DNA from 2 places in the Roseobacter sp. OBYS 0001 genome. Region 1 is predicted to be linked to the other one. Evidence: riboswitches for the same ligand, from Rfam matches in the RefSeq annotation. Region 1 holds a riboswitch; the other holds the start of a gene.
The links. A riboswitch is a leader RNA that binds a small molecule or an ion and turns the genes downstream of it on or off. The one in region 1 is predicted to bind cobalamin.
Positions count from the first base shown of each region.

Region 1 (4,210 bases):
TCCCGTCATAGAGAGGTTCCAGATACACCATGATGCTGCCCGGCTGCTGGTTGTTTTGTGGATCCAGAAGCCGGTCGCTGGGTCGGACCTGCCCGGACGGGATCACATCCTGAACCGCCACGACCACCATCGGAATGACGGTGAAGGGCTTGGTCATGCAACCGATTTCACCAATCATACCCGGCTTGATGACCTGCGCGGCCATTTGGTTGAAACCTGCCTGAAAGCGGCTTCGCCCAGACGTCACGGGCACCAGCACGCCTGCCGGTCGCAGGACCGGGCTGATATAGTCGCCAACCTGCAGGCTGAGTTGCTCAACCCGACCGGTCACACCCGCATAGACCACGGTTTTTTCCAGTTCGGCGTTGGCCGCATCAAACTGTGCCAGCGCGTTGTCTTTCTGCGCCGGTATCAGGGAATCGATCCGTTCCTGCGTCTCGGCCTGTTGCGCGATGGCGGCATCACGCTGCGCTGAGCGTTGCGCGACAAGGTTTTCAAAGCGGTCGATTTCAGCAAGGCGCACGGCGGTCGAACCCTGATCGCGCAGGGTCACATTGCGCTCTAATTCCTCTTCCGCCTGCCTCAGGGCCGCGGTGGCCCCGGCGATGGATGCAATCGCTTCGGTCAAATCGGTTTGCGCCACTTTCAAGGACGCATCAGCCTCAGCAATCATTGCCTTTGCGGCTTCGACCTGTGCGCGTTGCGAGTGGTCTTCCAACCGGAATATCGGCTGGCCGAGGTTCACCAATTCGTTGTTCTTGACGTAGATTTCCAATACCCGGCCCCCGGCCTGCGGCAATATCGTGACGGTGCGAAAATAGGACACAACGGAATTTGTGGCCGGGTGAAAATAAAACAGCGTCGTAATCACGGTGAGTGCCATGATCGCGCATCCGGTTATGCCCCACCTGAGTTCATACCAGACACTGAAGAGGTTGATTTCGATGCCTATTCTCTTGCCCTGCCGGAACCGGCGGTAAAGATAATCAGGCAAGATCGTGAACAGCGCGCAGATCAGTGTCTCAAGCATCAGAGGTTTCTTTCGGGGTCGGCGTCACCGGCGTTTCGCTGTTTTGGGATGTTTGCGCGTTGGGCGCCGCATCGCGCGACCCGTTTCGATCAATCGCATCGGCAATGGCGCGCAGCGGGCTGCTGAAATCGGGAAACTGGAAACCGGCCACAAGGATCGCGGCCACCCAGAACAGCCCGTTATGCGTAAACAGGGCAAGCAAGGACAAGATGCCAACCAGTTGGAACTGCGGGTGGTTCGATTTATGCGCCAGCTTTTCCGGTATCGCATGCAGCGTGAAATAGGCCACACCGATCAGGATTACGACACCGACCGTAAAAATGACCATGAAAGTAAAAAGGTAATCACTGCCGTCAGCCGCCGCTACATATTTGGGAATATGCCCGGTCGCCATGGGGTGAAGCGTTGCAGGTTCCATGCGTTCTCCAAAGTGGTACCACAGACGCAGACCACTTCGGGCCCAAGATACCAGAACCTACATAGCGAGAAATCTGCTGGCATTGCAATGCCGCGTCTCGGGTTGCCCGCACGACACGGTAACCCGCACAGAGTTTAGCTTGACGCGGGTCGGAATCTCGGGGAAGGGTTGGGAGATGGTGTTCGGCAAGTCAAAAGCAAACCGGACTGAAAAGGGAATACGGTGCGGCGTTCTTAGCAGACGCCAAATCCGTGACTGCCCCCGCAACTGTAAGCGGCGAGCGACCCCGATGATCACCACTGGATGCATCTGCATCCGGGAAGGATCGGGCAAGCTGCGACCCGCGAGTCAGGAGACCTGCCATCATTGATGTAACTTCAACCCGGGCGGGGTGTCCGGACAGGAGGTCATGATGGATTTACGGGCCAACCCGTTGAAAAGTACATGTCCCAAAGTGCACCCTGCGCAATCGCGGAGGGCGACATGGGAACACCGACACATAGAATAACAATCTGCACATCCTGCCGACATAAAGCCACCGACTGTAAACCGGGCTATGAGCTGATTGCCAGACTGCGCGCGGCGATTGCTGCTGCGGGTGACAGCGTCACCGAAGAGTTCGAGATTTCCGGCGTTGCCTGTATGGCAGGCTGTGATCGCCCCTGCACGGTTGCCTATCATGGGACGCGCAAGGCGACCTATCTTTTTGGCGACATAGAGCCGGAGACGGATATCGCTGATCTGGTCCGTTTTGCACGTGATTACGCACTGCTGGAGGACGGGTGGTGTTCGTCGGTTGATCGTCCTGGCAAATTACGTAAATCCACGCTTGCGCGTGTGCCTGCGGCCATCATTGCGCTGGAAGACAGCGATGTGCGTGTCTCATGAACGCCACGGACCTCGTCGCAGAGAACATCAGTTGGGCGCCGCGCCGCAAAGAGCCGCTCTTGCTGCAACCGACCAGTTTTCGCGCCGCACCCGGCAGCGTGATGGGCGTTGTCGGCCCAAATGGGGCGGGTAAATCCACGCTGTTGCGTCTGCTCTACCGGTATCAGGCGCCGCTGAGTGGCCAAATCAGGATCGGTGGAGACGACATCTGGTCGATCCCACCGCGCGCCGCTGCGCGAAAGGTTGCGGCGGTTTTGCAGGAACAGCCGTCGTCCTTTGGACTGACAGTGCGCGAAATCGTGACGCTGGGTCGCGCACCGCACCGCCTTGGTTTTGCCACCGCAGGCGCAAAAGATGCGCAGATCGTTGAGGCCGCACTTGATACGCTGAACCTGAGCGATTTGGCAGATCGGGACCTCGCCAACCTGTCGGGCGGTGAACGCCAGCGGGTCATGGTGGCCCGCGCCCTAGCGCAAGAGCCTCAGGTGCTGGTGCTGGATGAGCCGACCAACCATCTGGACATCCGCCATCAGCTTGAGGTGCTCGCCCTCATTCGCGCGCTGGATGTGACGATCATCGTCTCTCTGCACGATTTGAATGTCGCGGCGGATGTCTGTGATACCATTCTGCTGCTCGAAAACGGACATACGCGTGGCGTGGGGCCGCCTGATGCGGTGCTCACTGCGCATAGTGTTTCGAACGTATTTGCGGTTGAGGCGCGCGCAGAACAGCTTAGTCCGAGCAAGACCAAACACTTATCCTTCCACCTTCCGCATTAAGGCAAGCACACGATGAAGCCGACACGTATACTTTCTTCCCTGTTTATGATCCTGATGGGCACCGGCGCGCTGGCGCAGACAACGGTGCAAAGCTGCAATCGAACCGTCACCTTCGACGCGCCGCCGAAGGCTGCGATTTCCAACGACGTCAACCTGACCGAGATGATGCTGGTCCTTGGGCTGGCGGACCGGATGGTGGGTTATACGGGTATCTCCGGCTGGAAAACGCTGGATGCGGAAATGACGGCGGGTGTCGAAGCCCTGCCCGAATTATCCGCCAAATACCCCAGCAAGGAAGTGCTGATCGGGGCGGATGCTGATTTCTTCTTTGCAGGTTGGAACTACGGCATGAAAGTGGGCGGTGAAGTGACGCCCGAAACGTTGGAGCCCTTTGGCATCAAGGTCTACGAGCTTACCGAAAGCTGCATTCACATCGGTGAGAAAGCCGCCGTCAGCATGGAAGATATGTATGCCGATCTGCTGAACCTCGGCGCGATCTTTGATGTATCCGAAAAGGCGGAGGCACTGGTGGCAGGCTACCGCGCGGAACTGGACAGCTTCACCGCGTCATTGTCGCCCCTCAGCACCCCGCCGCGCGTATTTGTCTATGACAGCGGCGAAGACGTGCCCTTTACCGCCGGGCGCTATGCGATGCCGAATGCGCTGATCGAGGCTGCCGGTGGGGTCAATATCATGAACGGTCTGGAGAAAAGCTGGGCGGCGGTTGGATGGGAAACCGTTGTCGAGCGCAACCCCGAAGTGATCGTTATCGTCAACTACGGCGATGTCACGGCGGCGCAAAAACGCGCGTTCATGATGTCCAATCCTGCTTTTGCACAGCTTGATGCGGTCAGGAACGACCGTTTCGTAACGCTGGAATATGTCGAGGCGACACCGGGTCCACGCAACATCGCCGCCGTCAAAACGCTTGCTGCGGCTTTACGGGCGGAGTGAACCCTATGGCAAAGACCGCAGCAGCACGATCCGGGCAATCTGCGGTCTATCCTGTCGCAATGATGTGCGGTTGGATCCTTTTGCTGCTATCGCTGACGATGGCGGTCAGCATTGGCGCTGTTTCGATCCCCTTTTCGACAG
Region 1 covers NZ_BPES01000007.1:107,054-111,263, forward strand. The annotation lists gene K5Q35_RS14780 (HlyD family secretion protein) at 1-1,030, opposite strand, end outside; gene K5Q35_RS14785 (hypothetical protein) at 1,023-1,448, opposite strand; cobalamin riboswitch at 1,608-1,828, shown strand; gene K5Q35_RS14790 (DUF1636 domain-containing protein) at 1,932-2,336, shown strand; gene K5Q35_RS14795 (ABC transporter ATP-binding protein) at 2,333-3,115, shown strand; gene K5Q35_RS14800 (ABC transporter substrate-binding protein) at 3,128-4,069, shown strand; gene K5Q35_RS14805 (FecCD family ABC transporter permease) at 4,129-4,210, shown strand, end outside.

Region 2 (4,210 bases), on a different contig from region 1:
AGGGCACACCGCCAATCAGCCGAATAAGAATACCCTTTGCGCTGCACAGCGTTTGTTCGACATAGGTATCGACCGACAGCGGGTGTTTCAGCGCCGTGATATTGGCCAGTCGCAAGCCGGGCAGCCGGCCCTCGGGCCCGCCCCCCTTGCGCCACGCCTCCGCCAAAGCACCGAGGTCTGAATCAGACAGGCTGAGCACAACCAGATCGGCGGGCGTCTGCCCCAGATCGGTTGGCGTTTCCGTCTCTTCCAGACCATGGCTTTCGCGAAAGACGACATGCATGGCAGGTTACTCGGCAGCCGCAGGGACAGGGACCAACACGGATTGCACCGCCTCATAGCTCACGTCATCATGTTCAGCGATCACGACCAACCGGCCCCGGCGCGGTTCATTCTCCGCCCAAGGGCGGTCAAACTGATGGCGCACGCGCGCGCCCACCGCCTGCACCAAGAGCCGCATAGGTTTACCGACAACGGAGGCATAGCCTTTGACGCGCAGGATATTCTGCTCCTTGGCCAGGACCTCGATGCGGGCAACCAGTTCGGCCGGATCGGACACTTCGGGAATCTCCACCACGATGGATTCAAAATCGTCATGTTCGTGATCATCATGCCCATCATGATGCGAGGGGCGCGCGTCCATATCGTCTTCGGCGGCGGCCTCCAGCCCCAGAATGACGCGCGGATCAATCAGCCCTTCAGCAACCTCAATCACCGGGATCGGGCGCGGGCTGCGCGCGGCGATTTCCTCTTTGGCTTTGGCCACGCCTTCGGCACCGGCCAGATCGGGCTTGGTCAGCAGGATAATATCCGCGCAGGAAATCTGGTCTTCAAAGACCTCGGACAAGGGCGTGTCATGATCAAGGCTTTCATCCGCAAGGCGCTGCGCGTCCACCGCCGCCACATTCGACGCAAAGCGGCCCGCGGCCACAGCCTCGGCATCGGCCAGCGCAATGACGCCATCCACCGTGATTTTCGAACGGATATCCGGCCAGTCAAACGCCTTGAGCAGCGGTTTCGGCAGGGCAAGGCCAGAGGTTTCAATCACGATGTGCTCCGGACGCGGCTCCAACGCCATGAGCGCTTCGATGGTCGGGATGAAATCATCCGCGACTGTGCAGCAGATGCAGCCGTTCGCAAGTTCCATGATGTTTTCTGCCGGGCAATCCGGGATCGCACAGCCTTTGAGGATTTCACCATCCACGCCCACATCGCCAAATTCATTCACCACAACCGCCAGACGTTTGCCGCCGGGGTTCTGAATGAGGTGCGAAATCAGCGTGGTTTTCCCGGAGCCGAGAAACCCGGTGATCACCGTGACGGGAAGTTTTGCAAGATCAGCCATTGTTGTCCTCCAGCGGCGGTATGCGCGCGATACAGTTACGTTTGAAATGTTCCGGGCGGGTGCGCCACGGGATCAGACCATCACTGGTCTCATGATAAAGGGCGGCCCCCTCTATCAGCGTGTCCAGATGCGACGCCTCATGCAGGTTTCCGTACAGATAGGTCCATTTGGCCCCGCCCCCCCGCAGCGCGACGGAACACCCGGAATCGCAGTTTTGCAAACATTCCACCGCCCGCAGTTCCAGCCCCTCGGGCAGACCGCGCGATTGCAATTCATCAAACAAGCGCTGGCCCGGACGTTCGCCGTCGTCGGTGACGTCGGTGCCGCGTTTGCATTTGATGCACACCAGTATCTCTGTGCGCTCACCCATGGGGGCGGCCAGTGCAGGTTACATCATTGTCCGTTAAAACAGCATGTGCCGTCATCATATCATTCCTTTCCGGAGCACCCCGCCCGGTCTTATGTTGCGTTTGTGATGGCAGGTCTCCTGGCTCGCGGGTCACCGCGCCTCTTTTGCCTTCCCAACCCGTCTTTCGGTCAGTGGCGTGCGACAGAGGCACTCTTCGCTTACAGTTGCGGGGGCAGCCACGGCATTTCACCGCGTTCCCTTTTATGTCCCGGCCTGAACCGGAACAACCATCGTGCCCTGCATTTTCCAGCGATGGCGTGGGAAGTCAATGGCGCACCGCCTTGTCCGGCGATTATCGCTTTCTGATTGGCCAACTGGCGGTAGAGTACGCGTGTTTCACCACGCCACAGGGTGCCGCCAGATACCCGCGTGACAGCGGATAACGAGGCTGCAACTATAACCATCAGAAAACACGCCGGTGTTCAGACCGCCGGCCCCACATTCGGAGGCCATGTGCCAAACACACTGACAAGCCGCGCGGATCGGATGCACATGCGCGTTTCGTATCGCGCAATCGTCGCTTTGTTCCGCCGGGTCGCCGCCACATGAGCGGTATCCTCACATTAAACACCGGCTCGTCATCGCTGAAATTCGGGCTTTACCGGGATGCGCCGGAACCCCAGATGCTGCTCTACGGTCAAGTCGATGAAATTGGCGACAACGCACGATTGATCCTGAACACCAGCGGGGAAAAAACCAAACAGAAGGTATCGGCCCCCACGCCCGCTGCCGCGCTGGATCATGTTATCAAGGCGCTGGCACCGCATATAACCGGGTTGCCCATCCACGGGGTGGGCCACAGGATTGTGCATGGCGGCACGGATTTTACGAAACCCACGCTGCTGACCGGCGATGTAATGGCGGCGCTTGCCCGGTTCAACCCGCTCGCACCGCTCCATCAGCCCCATAACCTGGCCGGGGTTGAAGCGGCGCGCGCGGCCTTTCCGGATTCTGTTCAGATCGGGTGTTTTGACACGGCGTTTCACCGGGGCCATCCGTGGGTCAATGACACCTTTGCCCTGCCGCGCGCCTTTTATGACGAAGGTGTGCGGCGCTACGGGTTTCACGGGGTCAGCTATGAATACATCACTGGGGTCATCAAAACCACCTACCCCGACCTGCACAAAGGGCGGCTGGTGATTGCGCATCTGGGCAACGGGGCGTCTATGTGTGCGATTACCAACGGAAAAAGCGTCGGGTCCACCATGGGATTTTCGGCATTGGATGGTTTGCCCATGGGCACCCGCTGCGGCCAGATCGACCCCGGTGTGGTGCTGTATCTGCTCACGCAAAAGGGCATGGCCCCCCTTGAAGTGATGGAAATGCTCTATTCCAAAAGCGGGCTGTTGGGCCTGTCGGGGATCACCAGCGATATGCGCGAACTTCTGGCCTCGGATGATCCGCAGGCGCGCGAAGCAATCGACTACTACGTATTCCGCGCCCGGCGCGAAATCGGGGCGCTGACGGCGGTGCTGGGGGGGATTGATGCGCTGATCTTCTGCGGGGGCATCGGTGAAAACGCAGCCCCTATCCGCAGCCGCATCGTTGAGGGGCTGGAGTACCTGAACATTACGGTTGACCCGAAGCAAAACCAGCGCAATGCGCGCGATATCGGCACGGGATCAACACGCGTGATGGTCATCCCGACGGATGAGGAACGCATCATCGCGCGCGCGGTTCATGCGGCAATATCATAGGGCATGACGCCTTGGGCCGGATCAATCACAACACGGGGCCGATGGTGGCGATGACATTGTGCCAGATGCGTTCGTGTCGGGGCCATCCGCGCACCGCTTCAAGCAGCACAGGATCGGATTGCGCGATATACCCGGCCTGCCTGTCACAGACCGCTTGCGTGATGCGGGCGTCCTGCAAAAGCACGTTGTTTTCATAGTTCAGATCGAAACTGCGCAAATCCAGATTGGAGGAGCCGATCAGCGTCACTTTATCGTCTATTGTCAGCGTCTTGGCATGGAGCAGCCCCGCTTTGAACTCGTGGATATGACACCCGGATGACAGCAGCCTGCGATAATAGCTGCGGCTGGCGGCGGCGACAATCCAGCTGTCATTCTTTTGCGGAAAGATCAGCGTTACACGCACGCCGCGATGGGCCGCCGCACAGAGCGCATCCAAAACCGTCGCATCCGGCACGAAATAAGGTGTGGTCAGCGTTATCGTGCTCTGCGCGCAGTTGAAAAGGCTGGAAAACAACTGCGGTGTTGCGCCGTTGCGTTCTGTCGGGCCATCCCCGATTGCATGGGCCGGGAAGCCGGGGGAACGACACTCGACCTTCAAGGCACCGGGATCGAATGCTTCGCCGGTGGCCTGCATCCAATCGCTGATGAACAGCAATTGGTTCTGCGCAACCACGGGCCCCTGAAAGCGCAGCATGATGTCCACCCATGGCCCAAACCGGGCCTTTGGCAGAAACTCCGGATCGGCACAGTTGCGGCTGC
Region 2 covers NZ_BPES01000006.1:182,450-186,659, reverse strand. The annotation lists gene cobN (cobaltochelatase subunit CobN) at 1-283, opposite strand, end outside; gene cobW (cobalamin biosynthesis protein CobW) at 290-1,345, opposite strand; gene K5Q35_RS14100 (DUF1636 domain-containing protein) at 1,338-1,715, opposite strand; cobalamin riboswitch at 1,805-2,001, opposite strand; gene K5Q35_RS14095 (acetate/propionate family kinase) at 2,300-3,451, shown strand; gene cls (cardiolipin synthase) at 3,477-4,210, opposite strand, start outside.
Region 2: it holds a riboswitch for cobalamin, as region 1 does, so the genes downstream of both, K5Q35_RS14100 (DUF1636 domain-containing protein) here and K5Q35_RS14790 (DUF1636 domain-containing protein) in region 1, are expected to answer to the same signal.